2 regions of the Nocardioides sp. Z50_6 genome follow, and region 2 is predicted to be linked to the other one. Evidence: predicted binding sites of a transcription regulator. Region 2 holds the regulator's gene; the other holds the start of a gene.
The links. Region 2 encodes LexA, which represses DNA repair genes until DNA is damaged. Its sites were predicted from a motif close to TCGAACANNTGTTCGA; they were not measured.
Positions count from the first base shown of each region.

Region 1: AC4BGE_RS02685 (DUF222 domain-containing protein) is a predicted target of LexA. The motif match lies at 1,983-1,998, and genes of this name have one in related genera.

Region 1 covers NZ_JBZAJB010000001.1:553,675-560,817, forward strand. The annotation lists gene AC4BGE_RS02665 (type I restriction-modification system subunit M) at 1-201, opposite strand, end outside; gene AC4BGE_RS02670 (hypothetical protein) at 575-844, shown strand; RNA gene ssrA (transfer-messenger RNA) at 985-1,354, opposite strand; gene AC4BGE_RS02680 (hypothetical protein) at 1,410-1,931, opposite strand; gene AC4BGE_RS02685 (DUF222 domain-containing protein) at 2,151-3,473, shown strand; gene AC4BGE_RS02690 (amidohydrolase family protein) at 3,492-4,418, opposite strand; gene smpB (SsrA-binding protein SmpB) at 4,422-4,901, opposite strand; gene AC4BGE_RS02700 (peptidoglycan DD-metalloendopeptidase family protein) at 5,004-6,353, opposite strand; gene ftsX (permease-like cell division protein FtsX) at 6,408-7,143, opposite strand, start outside.
Region 2 covers NZ_JBZAJB010000006.1:182,156-189,298, reverse strand. The annotation lists gene AC4BGE_RS15325 (ATP-dependent DNA helicase) at 1-1,326, shown strand, start outside; gene AC4BGE_RS15320 (sulfotransferase family 2 domain-containing protein) at 1,330-2,082, opposite strand; gene lexA (transcriptional repressor LexA) at 2,117-2,845, opposite strand; gene AC4BGE_RS15310 (GNAT family N-acetyltransferase) at 2,944-3,729, opposite strand; gene AC4BGE_RS15305 (AAA family ATPase) at 3,831-4,577, opposite strand; gene AC4BGE_RS15300 (LysM peptidoglycan-binding domain-containing protein) at 4,806-5,195, shown strand; gene AC4BGE_RS15295 (hypothetical protein) at 5,395-5,838, opposite strand; gene nrdR (transcriptional regulator NrdR) at 6,224-6,694, shown strand; gene AC4BGE_RS15285 (vitamin B12-dependent ribonucleotide reductase) at 6,803-7,143, shown strand, end outside.

The DNA of each region.
Region 1 (7,143 bases), on a different contig from region 2:
CTTGGCGACCTCGACCTTGAGTCGGTTCGGGTTGTCGAACTTCGCGGCCAACTCCCGCACGGTGTCGCGGTCGGGTTCGAGGATGCAGTCGAGGCGTCGCAGGATCGTGAACGGGAGGATCACGGTTCCGTACTGGTTGGGGCGGTAGGGGCCACGGAGTTGGTCGGCGATCGACCAGATGAAGCTGCCGAGCGTGCTCATCGTGTCGCCTCGCCACAGGTACCCGGGGGCATCTGCTGACGCTCCCCCAGTTTCGTGTCGCTGACGCTTTCCCGAATCGGCATGGGGTCATCTTGGCCCATCGCCTTTCCGCCGGCAGACGAAGCCGGGACTGTGCGCACAGAGAGCAGGCAGACGACAATGCATCACCTCCTTCCGGTCGACTGCCAGTCCGCGCGTGCGTTCACGGCGCTGTTGCTCTGTTGAGTTCTCAAGGTCCCTGCTGAGCCGAATGCTGCCCCGCGGCCAGTGAGCGCAACTGTCCGTCGAAGCCCTGGCTCGGCAGTCGCTCCCTACGGACGGTGCAGAGGGCAAGTGGGAGCTCTCCTACGCGCTGCGCTCGGCCGTCGAGGCAGTGTTCGGCAACATCAAGAACCGCGGCACCGAGGACGTGCGGCGCGGGTTCGTCCAGGTCGTCGGTCTGCCACTCGTCACGCTGGCTGTCGCCGCAGCGGCCGCTTGCTACAACATCCGCATCCTCGAGAAGCACAGCCGCGAGGCCGGTGAGCGGATCGACAGCCCGCTGATGAACCACCCCCTCGAAGGAGAGGTGATCGAGATCCTCGTCCTCCGTGGCGACGAGGTCTTCGAGCACGTCGCGCGGCTCGAACAGACCGCCGCATGAGGGCTCGTGGCGCGAACAGCGAGAGGGCCCCGACCACGATCGTGGTTGGGGCCCTCTCGTTCGTACTGGGGCTGGTGGAGGCCTTCCGAGCAGCCCCCCAATTCGGGAAACTGTTCGGGCCCATTTCAAGGAGGCCCTCCTGGTGGAGCTGCGGGGAATCGAACCCCGGTCCTCGAGCGTCGATCCAGGTCTTCTCCGGGTGCAGTCCGTGTTGTCGCTTTTCTCGGCCCCGACGCTCGCACGGACACGTCGTCGACAGGCTCAGTCAGGAAAAAGTCCCGCTCACCCCTCCTGACAGGAGATGAGCAGCTAGTCCTCTAGATGAGGCCTGGGTCCGGGACGAGGACGGATGCCCGGTCAGACCCTTCGATCACTGCTCAGGCAGCGAGAGCGAAGTCGTTGCGATTAGAGTCGGCAACTGTGTTTTCCAGCGATCGTTTACGAGATGACGCTGGCTTCTCGACCCGCTTCCCCTGGAACTAACGTCCCAAGTCGAAACCGATCAGCCCCTCTTGAGTTGTACTGGTGGCAACGATAACGCAGCGCGGTCGATTCCCCCACCCGGTCAGGGCGCGACGCCCGCCCCGTGACCGTGCAGCACCCGTACGAACTCCTCGGCGTACGCCCGCTCACGCAGGTCCTTGACGGTGTTGCGGCTCATCCGGTTGATGTGCTCGGTGCTGACGTTGCAGCGCAGGTCCCCCATCGGTCCGACCAGCCGCACGTCGGCGCCGTCGAGCTCGAAGAAGCCGCGGCGCCGCGTTGCCAGCTGGTGGCACGGGACGGACCAGGCCGGCACCGTCGCGGCGTCGGGGATGAAGGAGAGCACGCCCGCCTCGAGGCGGAAGGTCCCGAACGTCCGGCCGCGCAGGCCCATGCCCCGGCTGCCCAGGACCACCCCGTTCCACACCCCCACCGGCGACATCGGGTGCCCGGCACCGGGAGGCGCGGAGAACGCCGGCCCCGCCGGCGCCGCCCAGCCCTGGCGCTGAGGACGCCGCCGGAAGGCGAAGACCAGGATCCCCACGATGAAGAGCGTCACCGCGAGCCAGGCGGTCATGATCATCAACGGCAGCATCGTCATCACGGGAGGCACTGTAGGTACTCCACAGGACCAGGGAAAGTCTTGTGCGTCTATTCGAACATGCGTACGATGCAAGTAATACGTCAGGTCGCTGGCGTTGGCCGGAGCGGAGAGGGTCTCCGGCCCTGCACGACCCCACGATGATGCGCGATCCGACCGTGAGCCGACCGGTCACCGTTGCTGTCCGGGGAATCACTCGTCGATTCCTGCCCGGAGGCCCTCGTGGACACCCCACCGCTCCAGACCGGTAGCCACCCGGTGCTGGTCTGCGCCGAGCGCCTGGGCGCCGCCCTCGACGAGGTGGTCCACCTCGACCCGGTCTTCATGGAGCTCGCTGCCAAGCGGGAGGCGCTGCTGGCCCTCGACCGCGTGGCCTCGCGCCTGGCCGCGCTCCGGCTGCGCCTGATGGCCGGCGCCGGCGACGTCGCCGATGCCGAAGGACACCGCGACGTCGCCTCCTGGCTGAGCGCCCACACCCGGGGCCACCGGGGCACGGCACGCCGCGAGCAGCGCCTCGCCCACGCCTGCGACACCCGCTGGCAGCGGGTGGGTGCGGCCCTGAGCGCCGGCCTGGTCAACGTGGAGCAGGCCCAGGTGATCGCCCGAGCCCTCGACGACCTCGCCCGCAGCCTGCACGACCTCACCGGAGACGACACCGTCACCCCACCGATGACGCCGGCCCAGGTCACCGACCTGCTGAACCAGGCCGAGGCCCACCTCCTGGCCCGGGCGGCCGAGTTCGGTCCCCGCGAGCTGGCCCGGCTCGGCGAGCGGATCCTGGAGGTCCTGCTTCCCCACGTCGCCGAAGCGGCCGAGGCCGACCGCCTCGCCCACCAGGACCGCCACGCCCGCCGCGTCACCGGCCTGAGCAGCCAGCGCCTCGGTGACGGCACCACCGTGATCAAGGCCCGGGTCCCCGACGCCGTCGCGACCCGCCTGCTCACCACCCTGGAGGCCTTCACCAACCCCCGCAAGCAGCACCACCGCGCACCGGACGGGCCTCACCGGGCCACCGACGCCACCGGGCAGGACCTGCCCTATCCCGTCCGCCTCGGGCAGGCGTTCTGCGCGCTCCTCGAGGGCCTCGACCCGACCCGGCTGCCCCTGCACGGCGGCACCGCCACCAGCCTGGTCATCACCCTCGACCTCGCCACCCTCACCCAGGGCCTCGGCCACGGCACCCTGCCGACCGGAGAGGCCCTCAGCCCCGGCCAGATCCGCCGCCTGGCCTGCACCGCCGACCTCATCCCGGCCGTCCTCGGCACCGATTCCCATCCCCTCGACCTCGGCTTCACCGCCCGCCTCTTCTCACCCGCCCAACGCCGCGCCCTCGCCCTCCGCGACACCCACTGCCGCGCCCAGGGCTGCGAGATCCCCGCCACCTGGTGCGAAGCCCACCACCTCACACCCTGGACCCGACAAGGCCCCACCGACCTCGAAAACGGGCTCCTCCTCTGCTCCCACCATCACCACCTCGTCCACGACGACCGCTACCTCCACGACCGCCTCCCCAACGGCGACATCCGCTACCGCCGCCGCAGGTAGGAGCCCGCATGCGGCCGGTCAGCGACCGAAGATCCCGATGGCGTTCTCCCAGCACACGGCGCGGAGCCACGCCCGGTCGAGGCCGGGGTGGCGCTCACCGAGGCGCTCCAGCGACTCCAGCTGATGCACGTAGGGATAAGGGATGTTCGGGAAGTCGGAGCCGAGCAGCACCTTCTCCCCCAGGTCCACGAGCCGCGGCAGCAGCGCGTCCGGCCACGGTCCGCCCATCTCGTCGAAGAAGTCGGTGAACGCCATCGTGGTGTCGAGGCGCACGTGCTCGTAGGACTGCGCCAGCGTGGTGAACTCCTCGTACTCCGGCGCCCCCATGTGGGCGATCACCAGCGCCAGGCGCGGGTGCCGGGCGAGCAGCTCGGCGACCGGGCCAGGCCCGGTGTACGGGGTGGGGACCGGGCCGCTGCCGGCGTGCAGCACCACCGGGGTGCCCGCCTCGGCCACCACGCCCCAGGCCTCGTCGAGGAGCGGGTCGGTCACATGGAACGCACCCACCTGGACGTGCACCTTGAACAGCTCCAGGCCGTCCTCGATCCGGCGCCGTACGTAGTCGGCCGCCCCGGGCTCGGGAAAGAAGGTGCCGCAGTGCAGCGCCTCCGGCGTCCGCACCGCGAAGTCGTGCGCCCAGTCGTTGAGGAACTCGGCCATCCCCGGCTTGTGCGCGTAGGGCAGCGCGGAGAAGTGCCGCACCCCGAAGGAGCGCAGGAGAGCCGCCAGGGCCTCGTCCGTGTCGCGGTAGCGCAGCGGCCACGCCCCGCCGATGAGCGGACCGGCCGCGTCGAACTGGGCCCGGACCTTCGCCATCACCCGCGGGGGCAGGAAGTGGGTGTGGACGTCGAAGAGCCCCGGGAGCCCCATCCGGTCGATCCAGGCCCGGACGGCGGCGGCGTCCTGCTCTGGCGTCTCCCGCCCGTCGGCGTCGCGAGGGGGCACCCCTTAGTCCTTGTAGCCCTTGAGCCGCCGCTGGACGGCCTGCTCCTTCTCGCGGTTGGCCTGCCTCTCGGCCAGCGAGTGACGCTTGTCGTAGGACTTCTTGCCCTTCGCCAGCGCGATCTCGACCTTGGCCCGCCCGTCCTTGAAGTAGAGCTGCAGCGGCACCAGGGTGTAGCCGGAGTCGGAGACCTTGCGCTCGATCTTGCTGATCTCGGAGCGGTTGAGCAGGAGCTTGCGCTTGCGGCGCGAGGCGTGGTTGGTCCAGGTGCCCTGGCTGTACTCCGGGATGTGCACCTGGTGGAGCCAGACCTCGCCCCCGTCGACCTCGGCGAAGCCGTCGACCAGCGACGCGCGACCCTGGCGCAGCGACTTCACCTCGGTGCCGACCAGCACGATGCCGGCCTCCCAGGTGTCCTCGATGTGGTAGTCGTGCCGCGCCTTGCGGTTCTGCGCGATCGTCTTGGTGCCCTGCTCCCTGGCCATGGGGCTCATCCTCTCAACAGTGCGCAACCGGGTTCCCACAGGGCGGGCCGAGCCGACCCGCCCCCCGCCCGCGGTCCCGCCGGGCAGGGCACCCGGGAGCTCTCAGAGCCAGCCGCGCGGGTCGACCGCCTGGCCGTTGGCCATCACCGTGAAGTGCAGGTGGCAGCCGGTGGACCAGCCGGTGCTGCCGACGTAGCCGATGACCTGGCCGCGCTGCACGCTGGCGCCCGTCCCCACGGTGTAGCTCGTCGCGTGGTTGTAGACGGTGGCGAGCCCGCGGCCCGCAGCGACACCGTGGTTGAGCACCAGACGGTTGCCGTAGACCGAGGAGTAGTAGGACGAGACGACCCGCCCGTCGGCGGCGGCGTAGAGCGGCTCGCCGCAGTCGGCCGCCCAGTCCTGGCCGTCGTGCAGGCCCCAGTAGCCGTAGATCGGGTGGGAGCGGTAGCCGAACGGCGAGGAGAGAGTGCCTCCGCCGACCGGAGGGTTCAGGAAGCCGCCGCTGTTGCCGGGCGGGCCCGACTGCTGCGCCGCCCGGGCGCGCTGGGCCCGCAGGGCCGCCAGAGCCAGCTGTCGCAGCTTCTCGGCGAGCGCCTTCTCCTCGCGCTCGAGCTGGGCCAGCTCGGCCTCGTCGGCCCGCCGGGCGGCTGCGGCCTCCGCGTGTGCGTCACGTCGCTCCCCCACCAGCGCGGCCACCGACTCCTTGGCGGCCTCCGCCTCGGCCTGGTAGCCCTGCATCTCCACGAGGTGGTCGGCCGCGGCCTGCCGCTTGACCTCGACCGCCGCCTTGGCCTCGGCGACCCGGGTCTCGCGGACCGCGAGCAGCACCTCGGAGGCCTGGAGCTGCTGGTAGGCCCGGGCCTCGCGGTCGACGATCGCGTCGCGCATCTCGCTCTGGCGGGTCAGGTCGGCAGGGGTGCGGGCGTCGAGCAGCGAGGCGAAGGCGAGCAGCTCGGGGTCGCCCTGCTGGTACATGTCGGCGATGGTGGCGGCCACCTGGTCGCGCTGGACAGCACGGTCCGCCTGCCCCTGCGCGAGCTCGGCCTGCGCCTGCTCCAGCGCCGCGGTGGCCTCGGCCAGCTCGGCCTGCATCCGGGCGTCACGCTCCTGCGCGGTGGCGACCTTGGCCTCGGCGGCGGCCAGGGCGACCTGGGCGGCGCCGAGCTGGTCGCGGGCCGTGGCCAGGGCGGCGCTGGCCCGCTGCATCCGGCGGCTGGAGGAGTGCAGCTCGGACTCGGCGTCCTCGATCCGCTCGGCGACCTTGCGTCGCTTCTTCTTCAGGTCGTCGGCACCGGCCTGCGCGACACCGGAGTGCATGGCCATGGAGCCCTGCGCGGTCGTCGACGCGGTGGCCGCGCTCAGCTCGCCGACAGCGAGCGCGCTGACCGCCAGGGTGCTCGCGAGCAGCGCGGAGCCCGTGCGGCGACGCGTGGTACGGGGGAAGGGACGCACCGTGTTGCCTTCGATGTTCGGGGAAGTGAACTCGACGACGGTAACCGAGCGCGGTCAGACTTTGAGGTATTTGCGCGTCAGCACGAGTGTCGGGAGCAGGGTGAGCACCGGACCCAGCAGCGCGATCGCCGCCACCGCGGTGCCGTACTCCCCCATCCCGATCCACGGCATGAACTTCAAGTCGTCGGCGGTGCGCTCGTGGATCCCGAAGTACATGAAGGCCCCCAGCGCCCCGGCGGCCAGCGCCACCCCGATCAGCGCGGTGACCAGGGCCTCGAGGAGGAACGGCAGCGTGATGTAGAGGGTGGAGGCACCCACCAGTCGCATGATGCCGATCTCCTTGCGCCGGGCGAAGGCCGCCAGGCGGATGGTGTTGCCGACCAGCAGCAGCGCCGCGAGCACCAGGAACGCCGCGGTGCCCAGGGCTCCCCACTTCAGCGCGTTGATCGAGCCGTAGATCGGCTTGAGCGTCTCGCGCATGTCGCGGATGCCGGAGACCCCGTCGAGCCCCCGGACCGCGGAGACGATGCCCTCGTACTCCTCGGCGTTCTTGAGCTCGATCCAGACCGACTCGGGCATGTCCTCGGCGGTGGCCGCCGGGTTGGGGCCCTCGAAGCGCTCGGGGCCGACCAGCTCCTTGACCTTCTCGAACGCCTCCTCCTTGGACTCCAGGTGGTAGCCGGCCACCTCGGGGTTGTCCTCGACGACCGCCACCAGGGCGTCGCGCTGGGCGTCGGTCACCTCACCGGTGCAGGCCGCGGAGCTGTCCTCGGCCTTGCAGAGCCACACG
Region 2 (7,143 bases):
ATGATCCCCGACTACGACGTGGTGGTGATCGATGAGGCCCACGAGCTCACCGCGCGGGTCACCCAGGCGGCGACCGACGAGCTGTCCGTGGGCGACGTGGAGCGGGCCTCGCGCCGGGCCCAGCGCCACGTGGCCGAGAACGCCGGCGCCTCCAACCCCGCCGACGACCTGGCCGACGCCGCCGAGGCCCTCGCCGACGCCCTGGCGATGACCCCGGGGGGCCGGATCGACCAGATGGGGCAGCAGCTGGGCGACGCGCTGGTGCTGGTCCGCGACGCCGCCCGGGCGGTGGTCTCGGCGTTCGGCAAGGAGGAGAAGGGCGCGGGGGAGGCCGACGCCGCCCGGACCCAGGCCAAGGGGCTGGCTCAGGAGGTCTTCACGACCGCGGAGCGGATGGCGGCCGGCAGCGACGCCGACGTGCTGTGGCTCAACGAGGCCCGCGAGCGGATGCCCGCCCGGCTGGCCGTGGCACCGCTCCAGGTGTGGGCGCAGATGCGCGAGCGCCTGCTCACCGACAAGACGGTCGTCTTCACCTCGGCGACCCTGATGCTGGGCGGCGACTTCGCCTCCGTGGCCGGCAGCCTGGGGCTCAAGCCCTCGGAGCGCGTCGACACCGGCGCCCCCGCCGTCGAGTCCGAGGGAGCGCGCCCGTGGCGCGGGCTCGACGTGGGCTCGCCGTTCGACTACGGGCGCCAGGGCATCCTCTACCTCGCCCGCCACCTGCCGCCGCCCGGCCGGGACGGGCTGGGCCAGGCGCAGCTCGACGAGATCGTCGATCTCGTCGACGCCGCCGACGGGCGCACGCTTGGCCTCTTCTCCTCCCGCCGCGCCGCCGAGGCGGCCGCCGAGGTGGTGCGGGAACGGCTGCCCCACCTGACCACCCTGGCCCAGGGCGAGGCCCAGCTCCCCGAGCTGGCGCGTCAGTTCGTGGCCGACCCGCACACCTGCCTGTTCGGCACCCTGAGCCTGTGGCAGGGAATCGACGTGCCAGGGCAGACCTGCCAGCTGGTGCTGATCGACCGGATCCCGTTCCCGCGTCCCGACGACCCGCTGATGTCGGCCCGCCAGCGCGCGGCCGACCGCGCCGGGGGCAACGGCTTCATGCAGGTGGCCGCGACCCACGCCGCCCTGCTGCTGGCTCAGGGCGCCGGCCGGCTGATCCGCACCACCTCGGACCGGGGTGTGGTCGCGGTGCTCGACCCGCGGCTGGCCACCGCGAGGTACGGCGGGTTCCTCAAGGCCAGCCTCCCGCCCATGTGGACGACCCACGACCCGCAGGTGGTGCGCAAGGCGCTCAGCCGCCTGGCCGCGGCCGCCGGGGAGTAGGGCTCAGTAGCCGAGGATCTGGTAGTCGCGCCGGTACATCGCGCTGACCAGCTCGCGGAGCTCGTCCGAGACGTCGAGCCGACGCCCGCCGGGGGCCGTCTGGTTGCGCGGGCGGGCGGGCACGGCGGGCGCGCCGACCCGCTCGCAGACCTCGGCGAAGTCGCGGTCGAAGGTCTCCAGCCGTCCCACGAAGTCGACCCGGTCGAGGTCGATCAGTCGGGTCTGCAGCGCCAGGTGCTGGTCGGTGCCCGGGACGGCGCGCAGGTCGTGGGTGGCGGTCCACCGGGCGAACTCCTCGACCCGCTGCATCCGGGCGTGGGTGTCGCCGTCGAACTTGAAGTAGTTCGTGTTGACGACCTTGTCCTGCCAGGCCGAGAGGAACCGCTCGAGCGGGTCGCGGACGAAGGCGAAGGCGAAGTAGTCGGCGAAGAGCGCCGTCGGGTAGCGCACCCGCATCGCGTGGTCGACGTCGAGGGAGACCTCGTGGGTGGCGAAGTGGTGCCGCACGGTGCGGGTGGCGACCTTGGCGACCCGGTACCAGACGAAGCGGTGGCTGTGGCTGATCGTGAGGTTGTAGCCCAGCGCCGAGACCCAGCCGGCCTCCGCGCTCGCCCGGGAGAGCGCGTCGAGCAGGTCCTTCGACTCCGCCGTCAGCTTGAAGCGGTCGTCGGGCCGGGTGCGGAACACCTCCGGCGAGACCCCCTCGGCGAGCGGCGGGGCCGGTGAGGACTGGGGCTCTGCTCGGGACCGTCGCATCGCCGCGAGTTTAGCCTGACCTCCCGGGCCAGGATCACATGCGGCGCAGGACCGCGGTGACCTTGCCGAGGATGGTGGCGTGGGTGCCGTCGATCGGCTCGTAGGCGTCGTTGTGGGGCAGCAGCCAGACCTGGCCGTCCTTGCGCTGGAAGGTCTTGACGGTCGCCTCGCCGTCGATCATCGCGGCCACGATCTCGCCGTTGGCGGCATCCGGCTGCTGCCGGATCACCACGTAGTCGCCGCTGCAGATGGCCGCGTCGATCATCGAGTCGCCCGAGACCTCGAGGAGGAAGAGGGTGCCGTCGCCGACGAGCTGCTTGGGGAGCGGGAAGACGTCCTCGACGCGCTCCTCGGCCAGGATCGGCCCGCCGGCGGCGATCCGGCCGAGGACCGGGACGTACTGGGCGGCGGGCGCCGCGTCACCCACACCCGTCGGGTCGAACGACGACTCCTCGGCGCTGCTCATCGCCCGGCGGGCGGCCAGCACCTCGGGCAGGAAGACCTCCAGGGCCCGAGGGCGGTTGGGGTCGCGCTTGAGGTAGCCCTTCTCCTCCAGCACCTTGAGCTGGTGGGCGACGCTGCTGGAGCTGGTGAGGCCGACCTCCCGGCCGATCTCGCGCATGCTCGGCGGGTAGCCACGCTGCTCGAGCGAGTCCTTGATGGAGAGCAGGATCCGCTGCTGACGCGGGGTGAGCCCGGTCGCGTCCGGCGGCCCGTCCGGCATCGGGACGACCTTGCCGCTCGTCTCGCGCGTCTTGGGCATGCGGTGCCTCCTGGGGGTGGTGCGGTCTCGGTGACCTCACCGTAGTGCGCCAGGAGGCGGAGTTCAAACAGGTGTTCGAACGGGCGTGTCGCTCAGGGTCAGGGGCTGCAGACCCAGCTGACCACGTTGAACCCGGTACGGAAGCCCAGGTCCACCAGGGCCTGGTAGGTCTCCTCGGCGGCGATCACCGTGGCGGTGCCGGCGCCGGTCTCCCGGGCCCGGTTCATCATGGTGCCGGCCAGGGCTCGCTCGAGGCCGCGCCCGTGGGCCTGGGGGAGCGTGACGATGTTGCCCAGCATCACGCTGTTCCCGCGGCGGTGGGAGGTCCCGGCGCCCTGGGGGTCGCCGGTGAAGGAGCTGCGCGCGATGAAGAACTGGTGGTCGGCCGGGTCCATCGTGTCCAGGAAGTCCATGTGGGTGCCCCCGGCGTGCGCCGGGAGGCCGAGCCCGGCGAAGATCGTGGCCGCGACGGGCTCGGTGTGGTCGGGCCACACGACGTCGATGTAGACGTCGTCGGGGGCCTCGGGGTCGATCGGCCGGTCCAGGTTGACGTGCATCGCCGCCGCCTCGGTCGCCACCAGGCCGGCCTGGGCCAGAGCGGCCTCGAGTGCCGGGGTGGTGGTCTCGGGGGTGGTCATCCACTGGAAGGGGAGCCCTCGGTCAAGGAAGGGCGCCAGGAGCTCGGGGACGCGCCCGGCGACGTCGGCCGAGGCGATCCGGGCGTTGGCGATCACGTTGCACACCTCGAGCGGGAGGTGGGACCAGTAGACCGTGGCGTCCGGCTCTTCGACGGTCTTGAAGGCCGGGGACTGCGCCATGGTGACGACCAGGGCCTCGAGATCGGCCTCGATGGTCTCCATGGGAGTGGTCAGGAGATCGCGCATGCAGCCACGCTATTCGCGCGGGAATCACACCCGCATGCCTGAAACTGATGACATCACTGTGCTTTGTGGCGGATGGCGACCGGGCGCGGCGTTGGTGGTCCTCAGTCGAGGACGTGCCTCAGGTACTGCATCGGCGCGTCCAGGTAGCGCCGCCAGTGGCTCACCAGCTCCAGCTCGTCCCACGTCGTCTCCCGGATCCCCCACGGCCCCACCTCGAGGAGCCGGGCGCCGGGCAGGGCCGCCACCAGGGGAGAGTGGGTGGCGCACAGCACCTGCGCTCCGCGGCCGGCCAGCTCGTGCAGCGTCGCCACCAGGGCGATCTGGGCGCTGAACGACAGCGCCGCCTCCGGCTCGTCGAGGCAGTAGAGCCCGGGGGAGTCGAACCGGGAGCGCAGCAGGGCCAGGAACGACTCGCCGTGGCTCATCTCGTGGTAGCGCGGGTCCTGACCGGTGGCGAACCCCTCCTGCCGGGTGAAGTAGCCGTGCATCGTCTCGGCGCGCAGGAAGAACCCCCAGCGCGGGGCTCCCGGGGACTTCTCCAGGTCGAGCCACTGATGCAGCGGTGACTCGGTGGCACGCGTCCCCTCCTGCACGTTGCGGGTGCCCCCCTCGGCCGCGAGGCCGAACGCCATCGCCACCGCCTCCACCAGGGTCGACTTGCCGGACCCGTTCTCCCCGACGAGCAGCGTGACGCCCTCGGCCATCTCGAGTCCCTCGCGCAGCACCTGGGCGACCGCCGGGACGGAGGCGGGCCAGACGGCGTCGGGTGAGCCGGCGTCCGGCGCGGCGGCGTTGGCGACCACCCGTCGTACGACGCGTCGCTCACGCGTCCAGTCCTGCCTGCGCACGTGGCGAGGGTATCCGCCCGGCCGGCGGGGCGACACGCCATCGAACAATTGTTCGGCCAGGTCCTTGATTCGTTCGAACACCTGATCTAACGTCGCACATGTGTTCGATCGAACGTGTGATCGAGACGGATCGCCCCAGTGCTTCGTCAGGACTGTCGGTGGTCGCAGTTAGACATCAGTTCGACAGCAACACCCACAGGCTGACCGCCACTTCCCCAGGAGGTCCCGATGAGCACGATGACTCTCACCCCCACCCGCCAGCTCGCCCCCGTCCGTGAGCTGCGGCCTGCTGCGCCCCGTGCGGAGGTTCGACCGGAGCGGGGCGGCGTCCGCCTGACCCGGCGCGGCCGTGTCGTCGTCTTCGTCGCCGCTCTCCTCTTCGTGCTTGTCGCGGGAGTCTTCCTGGGCGGCGGCTCTGTCGCCACGCAGGAGTCGGGCACGCCGGCGCCCACCGAGATCGTGATGGTCGAGGACGGCGACACCCTGTGGGGCATCGCCGCCGCGATCGCCGAAGACGGTGACGTGCGCGCCGTGATGGGGGAGATCGAGCGGCTCAACGCCCTCGACTCCGGGATGGTCACGATCGGCCAGAAGCTCCGCGTCCCGCTCGCTGAGTGACGAAGCCGCTGGCCTCACCCCTCCAGCCTCCACCGGTCGCTTCGACCCCGGCCGGTGGATACAACTGAATAGTTTCCGCCGGTCGCCTCGACCCCGGCCGGCGGATGGGGAAGACAAGAGGCGGGGCCCTGCCGGGCCCCGCCTCTCCCTGTGTCCAAGGGTGGACGTCGTCGTGGGGCCCGCCGTCGGTACGGGCAGGTCAGCGGCGAGAGATCCGGCGACCGCCGGGAGGCCGAGCTGCCCGGGCCGGGGGAGCGGGGGCCGGGTCCGACGTGGGCTCGGCCGGCCCCGGGAGGTCCTCCGGCTCGGAGCGGTGGGCGGCAGCTTCTCTGGCCAGCCCGAGCGCCGCGGTCAGACGGGAGGCGAGCATCAGCCCCACGAAGAGGCAGGCCATGGCGCCCAGCGAGGCGAGCGCCAGCATCAGCCAGCCGCCGGAGCTGCCGGAGCGTCCGGCGATGCCGAAGTCGATGGCGGCGTAGACGAGATAGCCCCAGGCGATCACGCAGAGGGTGATCCCGGCGGCGAGCCCCAGGATTGCTGGGTCGAAGGGCGGCGCGGAGCGCGCGGGCCGGGCGGCGCGGGCCGGGCGGCTCGCGCGGGCAGGAGCCGCCCGCCTCGCGCCTGCTCTCTTCCCCGTCGCCACGGCCTCATTGTGTCAGGCCGGTCCAGTCCCGCGGCCCGGGGATCGGGGCCGCGACACGCCGCGGTCCAGACCGATCCGGACCCCGGCAGGGGCCCTGACCTGCGACTTTGCCGGTGCCCGAGGGCGTCCTGCGAAACCGGGCGCCGACTTCGCCGGTTCAGGTTGCGCAGGTGGTGCCGGGGACGTACGGTTACCACTACATCTAGTAGTTACACCGTTGTGGTTTTCCACATGTAGTTAACAGTCGCCGGGCTCCCACCCACAGGCGAAGCCGATTCATCCACAGGAAATAGCCGCTCATCCACAGGTGTTAGACCTGTAAGGGCGGTGTCGTCGCGGTGCCCGGAAGGGCTCCTCTCCTCGACCCGAACGGAAGGAGACCCCCATGCACTGTCCGCACTGCCGGCACACCGACACGCGGGTCCTCGACTCCCGGGTCTCCGACGACGGCGGCCAGATCCGCCGCCGGCGTACCTGCCAGGCCTGCGGCAAGCGGTTCAGCACCGTCGAGCAGATGCAGCTGCTGGTGCTCAAGCGCTCCGGCGCCACCGAGCCGTTCGCCCGGGAGAAGGCCATCCACGGGGTCCGCAAGGCCTGCAAGGGCCGGCCGGTGACCGAGGACCAGCTGGCCTGCCTCGGCCAGGCGGTCGAGGACACCCTGCGCAGCGAGGGGGTCGCCGAGGTGCCGGCCCACGAGGTCGGCCTCGCCATCCTCAGCCCGCTGCGCGAGCTCGACGAGGTCGCCTACCTGCGCTTCGCCTCCGTCTACCGCGCGTTCGAGAGCGCGGCCGACTTCGAGGCGGAGATCGCCATGCTGCGCGCCGAGCGCGCGGCGCTGCCCGTCCCGACGGGCTAGCCCACGATCCGCCCGGCACGTAGTGGGGAAGCTGCGTGCCGGGCGCTCAACACAGAGCAAGAACCAGATGACAGACCGACGCAACGAAGCCAGGACTGAGGAGAACCCATGACGAAGACGGTGAACAAGGGGGGCCTGAAGATGCAGCGCATCTTCAGCACCGAAGGCACCCACCCCTACGACGCGATCAACTGGGAGCGCCGCGACGTCGTCCAGACCAACTGGAAGACCGGCGAGGCTGTCTTCGAGCAGCGCGGCGTCGAGTTCCCCGACTTCTGGAGCGTCAACGCCTCCACGATCGTCACCACCAAGTACTTCCGTGGCGCCGTGGGCACCGACGCGCGCGAGTGGAGCCTCAAGCAGCTCATCGACCGCGTGGTGAAGACCTACACCAAGGCCGGCATCGACCACGGCTACTTCGCGACCCCCGCGGACGCCGAGATCTTCGA